3 regions of the Synechococcus sp. N32 genome follow, and region 1 is predicted to be linked to each of the others. Evidence: predicted binding sites of a transcription regulator. Region 1 holds the regulator's gene; each other region holds the start of a gene.

Region 1 (4,207 bases):
CTCGCCCTCAGGGTTGTTCCCTGCTCCGGAACCACAGTGAGATGGCCCAGCCGTTCCAGTCGCTGGATCCAGGCTCGGCTTCCCGTGCCATCGCCGATCAGGATGCGGTCGAGAGCTTGGTCTTGATTCCAGTGCTCCAGCCAGGGTTCGACGGCCTCCGGGGCCAGCACATGCCCTTCGCGCACGAGGCCGAGCTGAAGATCGGCCAGCACAAGACCACATTTGCAGCGGCCTGGATCGAGGACGGCCACCCGTTTCATGGGGAGGCCTGAATGGTGACGACGACAGGATCGGCACTGTCGCTGACCCCTGCGGAAATCACCTCCAAGACCACGCTTTGGCTGGGTCCTTCCATCAGGGTCTGGGCCAGTTGGGAGAGGGCTGATCCATCGAACTGAAGGCCTTCGGTCAGGGATCCCCGCCGCTGCACTTCGGCATAGGCCGAGGCAAGGAGAAGGTTCAATCGTGTGCGAATGCCCTCTGAAGTGCGTTCATCCGGTTGCAGTGTGGTGGTGGCCAGCACGTCTCCGCGTTGGGTCACCGGCCGGTTCGGACGCACCTCGGGGAAGGCGTACACCGCTGTTTCACCTCGCAGCACATTGGTGGCTGAGCGCAGCGAGATCACCCAGGTCTCTGGTTTGCGGATGATGCTTTGCAGGCGTTCCACATCGCTGCGCGGAACGCGGATCAACTGCCGTTCGGGTGCTTCGCCAGGTCGCACTTTCCCGTAGGCGTTGAGATTGGCCTCCTGCAACAGCCTGTCGACAGCCTGTTTGGCCTGGTCCGGAGCATCGAGTCGAACCGTTGCTCTTGCCAAGGTCTGTCCGCTGCTGATCACCACCGATCCACGCCGCAAGGCGACCAGATTGCGTTCCAGTTCTTTGAGTTCCTGCTCACCGGCTCGGATGCGGCTGCGAACGCTGTTGAGTTCGGCTTCTGTGCGCTGGATGTCCGCATCGCGGGAGGCGATGTCCTGACTGAGGCGTTCACGTTCGGCTTCGAGTTGGGCCAGCTCCTTCTGAAGAGGAGCCAGTTCGAGGCGCAGGGTGTTGGCCCGTTGCTGTGATTGCTCGAGCTCAATGGCGATCCGTTTGGTTTCCGTTTGGGTCTTGTCCCGTTCCCGCTCGGCTGCCTTTAGCTGCTGACGGCTGTCTTGGAGTTTCTCCTGCAGGGCATCCAGTTCAAACAGGCCCACCCGCAACTGCCGGCTCACCAGAAGCATCAGGCCAAGTGAGAGTGCGCTGATCAGGCTGCCGGTCAACACCGTGATCAAAACGGCAGTGCGCCGTGGGCGCATGCTGAACAAACTCAGTCGCGCTTTGCCGACGCGGCTGCCCAAGCGGTCGCCCAGGGTCGACAGCACGCCCCCGAGCACCAACAGAACCAGAATCAGTGCCCAGCCGCTCATCGCTGCACAAGTCGGGCGATGGAAGGCCTAGCTGAAGCGTTTGGCCAGCGCGATCGGATCCAGAACGGTGATTTTCTTGCGGTCAATCTGAACCAGACCGGATTGACGCAAGTCTCCCAGCAGACGCGTGATTGTGACGCGTGTTGAGCCAATTGCTTCAGCGATGGCTTGATGGGACAGGCGCAGGTCGATGGTGATGCCCAGCTCATCTGCCACGCCGAAGTCCCTGCAAAGCACCAGCAGGAAGCTCACCAGTCGGGATGACATGTCCCTATGGGTGAGGGTTTCAATCATCGTCTCGGTCTGCAGAATCCGGCTGGAGAGACCCTGAAGCAAGCGCAGGCCAACGCTGGTGTCTGCTTCGATGGCGGCCTTCACGGAGGTCGCTGGTGCCGTCACCATTTCGACCCGGGTGAAGGCCACAGCGTGATAGAAGCGGTCGGACCGTTGGCCTGTCAGCAGTGACAGCACCCCGAAGAGGCTGTTCTCGCGGAGCAGGGCCACGGTGATCTCTTCTCCCGATTCGTAGACGCGGGACAGACGAACGGCCCCCCGGCGGATCAGATACACCCGTTCTGCGGGATCTCCAGGGAAAAAGATGGTCTTGTTGCGATCCACCAGTTCACTGCTGGCGCCATCGAGATCCCGGATGATCTCCAGCAGAGAACGATTGGCGGGCTCTGCGCTGGGAGCTGGAGCCACCATCTGCGGGGCGTATCGGCTGAAACCTCGGCTACTGGTCATGACAACCCCCTGGTGTGGCGAAGTTACGGAGCCGGCGGTGGCCGCCATGTAGCGGTTATTACGTAACGCTGCTGTGCTCGTTGAAGGCCTGGCGTTGAGCCTGCATTAGGGATGTCAATCCCGGCTCTGCTAAATCCAGCAGCTCATTGAGTTGGCTGCGACTGAAGGGCGCACCCTCCGCAGTTCCCTGGATTTCCAGCAGACGGCCATCGCCGGACTGCACAACGTTCAGGTCCACCTCGGCTCGGCTGTCTTCGCTGTAGTCCAGATCCAGCAAGGCCTGGCCATCAACCAAGCCCACGGATACAGCCGCCACCTGATCGATCAGGGGCGATTGCTCCAGCACTCCCTGGTCCACCAGTGATCGGCAGGCTTGGTCCAGGGCGAGCCAAGCCCCGGTGATCGAGGCCGTCCGGGTGCCGGCGTCCGCTTGGATCACGTCGCAGTCGATCAGCAAGGTGCGCTCCCCTAAGCGCTCCATGTCGATCACGGCGCGCAGGCTTCGGCCGATCAGCCGCTGAATTTCCTGGGTGCGACCCGAGAGTTTCATCAGCTCCCGTGATTGCCGCTGTGGGGTGGATCCGGGCAGCAACCGGTATTCGGCGCTGAGCCATCCCAATCCTTCTCCCTTGCGCCAGCGGGGAACCTTGTCCTCCAAGCAAACGCTGCAGAGAACAGCGGTTCGGCCGGTGTGAACCACAAGGGAGCTCAAGGCAAACCCCATGGGATTCCAGGTCACCGAGAACGGTCGCAACTGCTGCGGGCGACGGCCATCAGTGCGTTGTTCAGGGGATTGGCTCATCGGTGGTGTGCAGTTCGTCAAGCCTCGCAGGCGGTTGGTTCTCGCCCTGTCCAAACACCATGGGTGGTGTCAATCCCCTTGTGGAATGTGATCTCGCCGCTACATTCAAGGTCTCGCCGGGGTCGCCCGGACAGATGCTTCCGTGATGACCACAAGCCTCGCCGACCCCCAATCCTTCCCAAATTCCCTGGATCGGGATCAGCAGGCCTTGCAACGGGCGGGCCTGAGGCCCTTGCCTGCCGTCACTGATCCGCCACCCCTACATCTGGTGGCTCCCGAAGGGCAGCTGCAAGTGCATACGGCGCCTTATCGAGGCAGTTTCGCCAGTGTTCTCAGCCAGGCCATGCGAGCTGCCGGCTTGGGCAGTCGTGTTCTGATCAGTCAGTTCCTTAAAGGGGGCGTGCAGCAGGGACCGGCCGGCCGGGTGCAGCTCTGCGGAGGCCTCGTCTGGCTGCGGCCGGAAGTGCCCCTCTGCCTCTCCTCGCCGGGGCATCCCGGTGGTGCGGAGGCGGTGGCTGAGGTTTGGTCCATCTGCCGTCAGCATCTGATCCAGGGAGATCTCGACCAGCTGGTGTTGGATGAACTCGGCCTTGCCGTGGCCTTCGGATACCTGGATGAGGCGGACGTGATTGCAGCCCTTGAGCAGCGGCCCGCTTCGATGGATGTGATCATCACTGGACCTGCAATCCCCGCCGGTGTGGTGGAGATGGCAGATCAAGTCACGGAGTTGCGCCGAGGTTTCTGATGCTCAAGTGCGATCGCTGGATCACTGAACAGGCCGGGCAGGGAATGATCGAGCCATTCCAGAGCGGTTTGGTCCGTCACCTGGAGCCCGAGCAGAAGCTGCGGCCAGTGCTGAGTTTTGGTTGCTCCTCCTACGGCTACGACCTACGCCTTTCTCCCCAGGAATTTCTGATCTTCCGGCATGTTCCAGGCACGGTGATGAACCCCAAGCGGTTCAACCCGGCCAACCTCGAACCCACTCCCCTTCATGAGGATGAAGATGGGCGATATTTCATTCTCCCGGCCCATTCCTATGGCCTCGGTGTGGCCCTGGAGAAGTTGAGGGTTCCCCCCAACATCACCGTGATCTGTTTGGGCAAGAGCACCTATGCCCGCCTTGGAATCATCGTGAACACCACCCCGGCAGAAGCGAGCTGGGAGGGTCACCTCACCCTTGAATTCAGCAACAGTTCTGGTGCTGACTGCCGCATCTATGCCGATGAGGGCATCTGTCAGCTGCTGTTTTTTGA
Region 2 (4,207 bases), on a different contig from region 1:
CATGGAGCACGACCTGGAACATCTGCCCGGGGTGCGTGATGCCGTGAGCGGTTACAGCGGCGGGCAGTTGGAGCGCCCCACCTACCGGCAGGTGAGCAGTGAGACGACGGGGCATCAGGAAGCGGTGCAGGTGAGCTTTGATCCGGATCAGATCAGCTACGCGGAGCTGCTGCGCAGCTACTGGCGCAATGTGGACCCCCTCGATGGCGGCGGCCAGTTCTGCGACCGCGGTGATTCCTACCGGCCGGTGATCTTCACGGCTGATGACGCCCAGGCGCAGGCGGCTGAAGCCAGTGCGGTGGCGGCGGCCCGTGAGCTCGGACAACCCCTTTCCGCTTTGAAGGTGGAGCTCCGGCAGGCGGCTCGCTTCTGGCCCGCCGAGGGCTACCACCAGAATTATGCGGAGAACAACGCCGTTAAATACAACTTCTACCGGTTCAGCTGCGGCCGTGACCGCCGGCTCGACAGCGTCTGGGGCGACAACGCTCGCACCGGTAATGCCTGGGGGAAGTAGGGCTGCCGCAGCCTCATTCCTCGGCAGAGCGTCCGCGGATGCGCGCACGGTCGCTCAGCCAGATGATCACCCGCGTGATCGCCCACGCGAGGGCGACGCCCAACAGGATCGAGAGCAGCGACTCCACAGCACAGCACTTGAGGACACCGGCAACCGCCGGATGCTCCTCAATATGCCGATCTGATCAAGGAATGCGTGGGGACTGTTGCGATCAGTCGCTTGCTTTGGCGTCCTTGTCCTTCTCTTTTGCTGGCTGTGTCGTGGCCTGAGGCTTGGATGCCGCCTTGCAGGCCAGGGAGGCTTCCAGGCGCTGCAGCTGCGCTTCGCGCAGGGCATCGGAAATGCTGAGAGTGCGGTCAGTCATCGATTGGCGTTCTCGACGGCGGCAGGCTCAGGGCCTTCTGCGATCGAAAGGGGGCCTACGGGTCTGAAGACTGTCGAAACTTAGACGCCCACGGGGCAACGTCCAGGGAGCAAAAGTGCTTACGTCAGTGTCTGGCAACACGTCTGTGCTTCAACGCCAGCGCGATTGACGGCTTGCCAAACCCATATCGCCATGGCTATGAGTACAGATGTACTGATTCCTGGGTGGCTCATGTCGGTTGATCACGGTGATCTCGCGGTGAAGGCGGAGGCTCCCTTTCTCCACGTCCGCCCAGGGCACTTTGTGATCGTCGCTGGAGACCAGCTCGATCAAGGGGATTGGTGGATGGGGCAGGTGCTCTTCTGCGAGGGGAGTGCTCGCCACCCCAGGCTTCCGTCTCTGTTTCAGGTGGCTGACGTGGATACGGGCGTCATCAAATGGATCAATGCCGATGCGGTCTCGGATGTGATCTGGTCGATGGATGGGTGGCCTGCCAGTGCGCCTGTCTCTTCCGGCTGTTGATCGAGAAGGGCTGTTGATAAAGAAGGGCTGTTGATAAAGAAGGGTTGTTGATCGAGTGGGGCCTTGATCAAGGGGCGGTGTGTATTCGCGCGAACGACACGGGCTTGACAGCTGTCTTTTAAGTAGTTTGTAGTGGTTGCTACAAAAACGTTCACCCCTCTTGCGGGGGCGCAGATGCTCCAAGCCATGGAACGGGGACTTGGATTTCTTCGAGGAACATCCAATGACTGCACTTCTCTATCGAGGCCACACCTACGCAGCAGCTCCAGCTACTCCCAAGGCCTGCGTTGAATTGACCTACCGCCGCGAGCACTACAACACCTGCCGCCAGGAACTTATCGGCGAAAGCCGCCGCACCCTCACCTACCGGGGCGTCACCTACACCAAGTAGCCCGAAGCACCCGTTGGTTCCTGCCCATGCCCCTTTTCAAGGGCAGGGGCTTTTTGTTGGGTAGTCGGATGGAGGCAAGCCACGGTCCAAGGGAGATTCCGACATCCTGTGGGCGAGCCAGTCAGCATTCGCCGATGGGATCGGATCTCACCGCCATCGTGATCTCCTCGGTGTTTCTTGGCGTGGGTTTTGTGATTGCCAAGTTCTTCCCCGAAGCCGCGTTGCTGGCGGCGGTGTTCCTGGTGGGGTTGGCGATTCTCAACGTCGCCCTTGTTCTTGTGGCCTGATGCCCAAAAAAAGAGGGGGTGTTCCCTAAGCACCCCCGCTCGACGCATTGCCCCTTCACCGAAAGAAGCCCCCGCGGGATGGCCTGGGCTCCCGTGGCTGGTCGTCGCCATTACGACAAAAAGGCCGGGCGCTGCGGGCGTCCTCGCTGCGTTGACAGGGGCCGCACCATGAAGATGTTCACTACGAACTCTTTTCATGGCAAACGTCCGCGAGATGGTCAACACCCATCTGCCCGTTGCGCTCAAGCTGATCAACAGTGCCGCCCTGGTTGCGATCGCGCTTTCAACCCTCTGCGCTGCTGGCTCTCTGCGTGAGATGTCTGGCAGGTCTGCTGCTCCAGCGGCTGTCACTGAAGCCAACTGAGCCCGATGAAATGGAGCGATACCCCGTATCGCTCCAGGGGGATTTCGCCGGCTGTTACTTGATCAAATCTGGTCGAATTCCTTAAGAAACCAACATCCAACCTGTTGAAAAGATTAAGCGCGGCAACCTGATTGATCTAGCAAGTTCTCAGTGAACAGACGGGTTTCCGGCCATCGACGATGCTACAGACCATGCTTACGATCAGGTGGTGAGGAGGGTTGTATGTATCTGCTGACCATTAAGGATGGTCTTGGCACCCGTCATATCGGTCCCTACGCGTCGCCAAAGCACGCATCGGATGATCTCGATCGGGTGTTGGAAACCTGCTCCGAGCGAGCACGGTGGCAGATTCATGCATTGGAAACTCCAGACCGCTCCCTCGAATTGCAGGCTGTTGCTTCCTGAGGGGTTGTTTCGTACTGAACCAGGGCGCCCTGATCAGTTCTGACGTCGTCCTGGAAAGCCTCGGGTCAGTCCGCTGTCGATCATCAGGCCGATGCCAGCGTTGATGCAGATCAGGCTGAGGGTTCCGTACCAGAACCAGGGGCCTGCGTCCTTGCCCAGCATCTGAACCACCTTGCGGCTCACCGCCTCGCCGAACAGGCAGAGGCCCACCGGGAGCAGCAGCACCCCCAGCTGGGCCTTGATGTACCAGCGCACCGGGGAGCGGCTCATGACTGGGCCAGCACCCAGTTCACCAGGGTGCGCACGCCGTAGCCGGTGGCACCAGCGGGATTGACCCCTTTGCCCTTGTCACTCCAGACCGGGCCGGCGATGTCGATGTGGGCCCAGGCGGTGTCTTTGGTCACGAATTCCTTGAGGAATAGGGCCGCTGTGATCGAACCACCGGGCCGTGGGCCGGTGTTCTTCATGTCGGCCAGCAACGACTTCAATCCATCCCTGTAGGACTGCCGCAGTGGCATCCGCCAGAGCCCTTCACCGCCCGTCTGTGCAGCGGCGTCGAGGGCCTCCGCCAGATCGTCATTGTTGGACCAGAGCCCGGCCATCTCATCCCCCAGGGCAATGACGCAGGCTCCGGTGAGGGTGGCCAGATCCACCACGGCATCGGGCTTCTGCTCACAGGCGTAGAGCAGCGCATCGGCGAGGGTGAGGCGGCCTTCGGCGTCGGTGTTGTTGATCTCAATCGTCATGCCGTTGGCGGCCGTGACGATGTCGCCGGGGTGCACGGCGGAGCCGTTCACCATGTTTTCGCAGGAGGCCACCACCATGTGCACCTCAACGCCGGCCGGCTTGAGTTCGGCGATGCTGCGCATGGCACCGATCACAGCGGCACTGCCGCCCATGTCGAACTTCATCATGTCGATCTGAGCCGCCCCCACCTTGAGGTTGTAACCGCCGGAATCGAAGGTGAGGCCTTTGCCCACCAGGGCAACGCGGCGTTTCACCTCGCCCTCGGGGCGATAGATCAGGTGGATGAACTTGGGGGGCAGATCGGAGCCCTGGCTCACCGCCAGGAAGGCCCCCATGCCCTTGGCTTCGCAGTCGCTGCGCTCGAGCACCTTGAGCTCAAGGCCGTGGTCCTTGGCGATGCCGACGGCCGTGTCGGCGAGGGCTGCCGGGGTGACCACGTTCGGAGGGGCCGCCACCAGCTCCCGGGCCAGTTCCACACCGGCGCAGGTGGCATTCACTGCCGCAAAGCCGCTTTCGGCGGCAGGGTCAAGGTCGATCAGCTCCAGGGCCTCGGGGATCCGGCGCGGGTCCGGCTCTTTGCGGAAGCGCTGGTCTTTGTAGAGGCAGAGCCGCA
Region 3 (4,207 bases), 320 kb from region 1:
CACCTTGAACGAAGCCGGCTTCGTGGAAGACACGATCGCCGCCATCAAGGGACGCACCATCCACACCTTCCACACCGAAGGCGCCGGCGGCGGCCATGCCCCGGACATCATCAAGATCTGCGGCGAGGCCAACGTGCTGCCGAGCAGCACCAATCCCACCCGGCCCTACACCCGCAACACGCTCGAGGAGCACCTCGACATGCTGATGGTGTGCCACCACCTCGATCCAAAAATCCCCGAGGACGTGGCCTTCGCCGAATCGCGGATCCGGCGCGAAACGATCGCCGCCGAAGACATCCTTCACGACCTGGGCGCCTTCTCGATCATCGCCAGCGACTCCCAGGCCATGGGCCGCGTGGGCGAGGTGATCACCCGCACCTTCCAGACCGCCCACAAGATGAAGGTGCAGCGCGGTGCCCTGCCGGAAGACTCCACTCGCAACGACAACCACCGGCTCAAGCGCTACATCGCCAAAGTGACGATCAACCCGGCGTTGGCCCACGGCATCAGCAGCGAAGTGGGGTCGATCGAAACCGGCAAGCTCGCCGATTTGGTGCTGTGGAAGCCAGGCTTCTTCGGCATTCGCCCGGAACTGGTGGTGAAGGGCGGTTCGATCGTCTGGGCCCAGATGGGCGATGCCAACGCCTCGATTCCCACCCCAGGCCCGGTGCATGGCCGGCCGATGTTCGGCGCCTTCGGCAAAGCCCTCGCGCCCAGTTGTCTCACCTTCGTGAGCGAAGCGGCAATGGATGCGGACATCCAACGCCAGCTGGGGCTGGAGCGCACCTGCATGGCGGTGAAGGAGACCCGCAGCGTGGGCAAGAGCGCCCTCAAGCTGAATTCAGCGCTGCCCAAGGTGAGCGTGGACCCACAGACCTATGAGGTGTTCGCCGACGGTGAACTGCTCACCTGCGAGCCCGCCGAGGTGCTGCCCCTGGCCCAGCGCTACCTGCTGCTTTGAGCCCCACGCTGCTGGTAGTCCAACACGTGGACCATGAAGACGCCGCACTGGTGGGAGAGCTGGCGCGGCAGCGGGGCCTGACACTCGAGATCCTGAGGCCCGACCGGGGCGACCCACTGCCGGACCCCAGGGCGTATGCCAACAGCATCGCCCTTGTGCTCGGTGGTCCGATGAGCGTCAACGATCACGACCAACCAGGCATGGACTGGTTGCGGCAGGAACTGGACTGGTTAAGGGCCTGGCACCAGCAACGCCGACCGGTGCTGGGCATCTGCCTCGGGGCGCAGCTCCTGGCTGTGGCTGCAGGGGGCAGCGTGCAACCGCTGCAGGTGGGAGCACCACCGCAGCAACTGAAGGAACTGGGGCTCGGCGCGATCCACTGGGTCGCGGATCCCAGTGATGAGGCCCTGCTCAAAGGGCAACCAAGCAGCACTCTGGTGCTGCATTGGCATGGTGATCGCGTCCACCTCCCGGCTGATGCAACCCTGCTGGGTTCTTCACTGCACTGCGCCGAACAGGTGTTTCGGATCGGAGCCCACGCCATTGGCCTGCAATGCCACCTCGAGATCGACGGCGATGCGCTGGAACGCTGGATCGCCAACGACCACGACTACGTGGTGAACGCCCTTGGAGCTGAAGGGCCCGATCGCCTGACCCAGGACTGGCGCAGGCTGGGCACAACGCTCCAAGAACAAGGCCGAAACTTCTTCAATGCTGTGCTCAATCAACTGATTGAGATCAGCCAGACCCACTAATTCCTACGGACAAAAATAAACAAAACCAAAAACTTTTCTGAAGAGGTATCAACCTGAACACCACTTCGGCATTTGCAAGAGCTTCAATGTTTCTGTAGCAACAGCTACCGATCGTTCACTTCGCATCGCGCGAAGCGCAGTTCGCCTCAGGCCATGGAACGGGGACCTGAGCTTGCTTCGAGGACCATCCAATGACCACCCTTCTCTATCGCGGGCATCAGTACCAGCAAAACAACGCCACTCAGGGCAAGCCCGGAGTGCAGCTGGTTTACCGCCGCAACGTGTACCAAGCCCGCCAGATCAACAACCACCGCACTCCGGTGCAGCTCACGTACCGCGGCGTGGGCTACACGCGCTAGGCCAACTTCTCAATCCGTAGCAACTCGAACATTCCAGTTCCGAGGATTGAGGCGTAATAGATCCAGCTTCAGCCAAGACGTTGGATCTCATCACCTCTCGCCTCGACAAAGGCCTCGTGCAAGTGAGTCCCTCCAGCGTGCATGGCGTGTTCTGGCTGCAGACCCACTTTCCGTCTCAGGAATGGGATGCCCTGCTGTCTGGACAAGCCGCCTTTGGCATGGATTGCATCGATGACCTGATCACCGACGCCCGTCAGGCCGGCCTGAACGTGGAGTGGGAAGCATCCGTTCCTAGCTGAACACGCCTGAATTGAATCCCTATAAAAGCCCTGCGCACGACTGTGTTTCAAGGCTTTTTTTAATGGCGTGACCGACGCAGCAGGCTCAAGCAACCAAGCGGTTGAGCATCGGCAATTCCGACAGTTCATCCCTCCACTCCTGGGCCCAGAGAGCCTGACTGCGCTCATACACCTCCATCAACTGCTCCACGGCGCGCTCGTGGAAATCAACGCGCAGATCCAACAGCGGAAAAGCCGCTTCACCGCTCACCTGCACCGCCGCTGACGTGGAGAAGGGAGAACGACGGTCACCACCAGCCGCTTCCCCGGCCTGGAGAGCCATCATCAAGCGGCGGCCCAGTTTCAAGCTGGGGTCGCTGGTGAGAAAGGCCTGCTCCATGGCTACCAACACGCCCTCATCCACCAAGCAATTGCCGGCAACAGACAGATCACGCTGATGGCGATGCCCTGCCCAAGGGCCGCAATCGTGCCCCGTCCAACAGGCCGTACGACCGTCCAGATCGATCAAGTGAAACTGACGCCGGTCACGGTGTTGATCATCCGCAAGAAGGCTGGCCAAAACGCTCTCGGCATCCGAGCTCTGCTCCAGGCGCTCAAGGCCACAAATACCCAGATACGGATTGGTGTGGGCCTGGGTGGCGACAGCACCAACCCCGGCGCGGATGTGAGGCACGGTGGATCCAACGGCCAAATGACAGGTGGCAACGGCCACGCCAAAGCGACCGTTGCTGGGGTCCCGGGCCAGGATCGAAAAGGTCACGGCAACTGACGGTCGAGCCGCAGCAACGTTTCCAGCAGCACCGCTGTGCCCGCCCAGCACTGCTCGTCACTGGTGAACTCTGCAGCGGAATGACTCAGGCCGGCCCGGCTGGGCACAAAAATCATGCCCATCGGCCAACGTCGGCCAACCTCCTGGGCATCGTGGCTGGCGCGGCTGGGGAGATGGCTGTGGGACAAGCCGAGATCAGCCGCGGCCTCAGCGATCGTGGCCATCACCGCAGCGTCAGCAGGGGTGGGATCAACGCTGAACTGGGGGTCAACCGCAATCGGGCAGCCGGTTTCAACACCGATGCGTTCCACCTGCTGCATCAACTCCTCAACCAACTGATCGAGAACGGTGGGATCCACATCCCTGAGGTCAACGGTCAGGGCGACGGCGCCAGGGACAACATTGGCGGCATTGGGCCAAACCTCCAGTCGACCCACCGTCGCCACCGGATCTCCGGGATGACGGGAGGCCATGGCCTCGACGGCAAGAACAAGACGCGAGGCCGCCACGAGGGCGTCCTGTCGCAACCCCATCGGTGTGGTGCCGGCGTGATTGGCCTGGCCCCTCACATTGATGCTGAAGCGACGCTGACCAACAACGCCCTCCACAACACCGATGGCATCGCCGCGTTGCTCAAGAACGCCACCCTGCTCAACGTGCAACTCCAGGAAAGCGGCATAGGCCTCATCGGAGCGGCGAGCCGAGGCCAGGGAAGGCCAATGGCCGCCGATGCGCGCCAGGTTGTCCTGAATCGGCTGACCATTGCTGGTGGCAAAACTCTCCGGGTCATCGGAGGCCGTGCCCGCCAAGCCCTTGCAGCCCACCATGGTCGACTCCTCGTCGGCAAAGGCGATCAACTCGATGCCGTGCCGCAGGCGCAGGCCCTGGTCTTGAAGAGCGCGGCAGGCTTCCAGACCGGCCAACACCCCCAGGGCCCCGTCAAAACGTCCACCGGTGGGAACCGTGTCGAGGTGCGACCCGGTCACCAGGGCAGGGCGGTGGGGATCGAGGCCTTCCAGACGTCCGATCAAGTTGCCAGCGGCATCAACACGCACCTGCATGCC

What was found. The regulator NtcA, encoded in region 1, controls nitrogen genes in cyanobacteria. The targets are predictions, from matches to a motif close to GTANCNNNNGNTAC.
Region 2: the regulator NtcA is predicted to act here: its motif matches at 1,530-1,543, upstream of DXY35_RS02810 (DUF4278 domain-containing protein).
Region 3: the regulator NtcA is predicted to act here: its motif matches at 1,811-1,824, upstream of DXY35_RS04650 (DUF4278 domain-containing protein).

Annotation. Positions count from the first base shown of each region.
Region 1 is NZ_UCND01000011.1:514,368-518,574, forward strand. It holds gene DXY35_RS06270 (resolvase) at 1-260, opposite strand, end outside; gene DXY35_RS06275 (DUF3084 domain-containing protein) at 257-1,408, opposite strand; gene ntcA (global nitrogen regulator NtcA) at 1,436-2,152, opposite strand; gene rph (ribonuclease PH) at 2,211-2,954, opposite strand; gene DXY35_RS06290 (cob(I)yrinic acid a,c-diamide adenosyltransferase) at 3,100-3,699, shown strand; gene dcd (dCTP deaminase) at 3,699-4,207, shown strand, end outside.
Region 2 is NZ_UCND01000008.1:103,662-107,868, reverse strand. It holds gene msrA (peptide-methionine (S)-S-oxide reductase MsrA) at 1-514, shown strand, start outside; gene DXY35_RS12595 (hypothetical protein) at 726-878, opposite strand; gene DXY35_RS02815 (DUF3104 domain-containing protein) at 1,110-1,400, shown strand; gene DXY35_RS02810 (DUF4278 domain-containing protein) at 1,624-1,791, shown strand; gene DXY35_RS12590 (hypothetical protein) at 1,926-2,078, shown strand; gene DXY35_RS12585 (hypothetical protein) at 2,275-2,442, shown strand; gene DXY35_RS02805 (hypothetical protein) at 2,665-2,847, shown strand; gene DXY35_RS02800 (hypothetical protein) at 2,881-3,117, opposite strand; gene DXY35_RS02795 (leucyl aminopeptidase) at 3,114-4,207, opposite strand, start outside.
Region 3 is NZ_UCND01000011.1:194,028-198,234, forward strand. It holds gene ureC (urease subunit alpha) at 1-961, shown strand, start outside; gene DXY35_RS04645 (type 1 glutamine amidotransferase) at 958-1,716, shown strand; gene DXY35_RS04650 (DUF4278 domain-containing protein) at 1,908-2,075, shown strand; gene DXY35_RS04655 (hypothetical protein) at 2,156-2,374, shown strand; gene DXY35_RS04660 (DUF1028 domain-containing protein) at 2,460-3,134, opposite strand; gene DXY35_RS04665 (Zn-dependent hydrolase) at 3,131-4,207, opposite strand, start outside.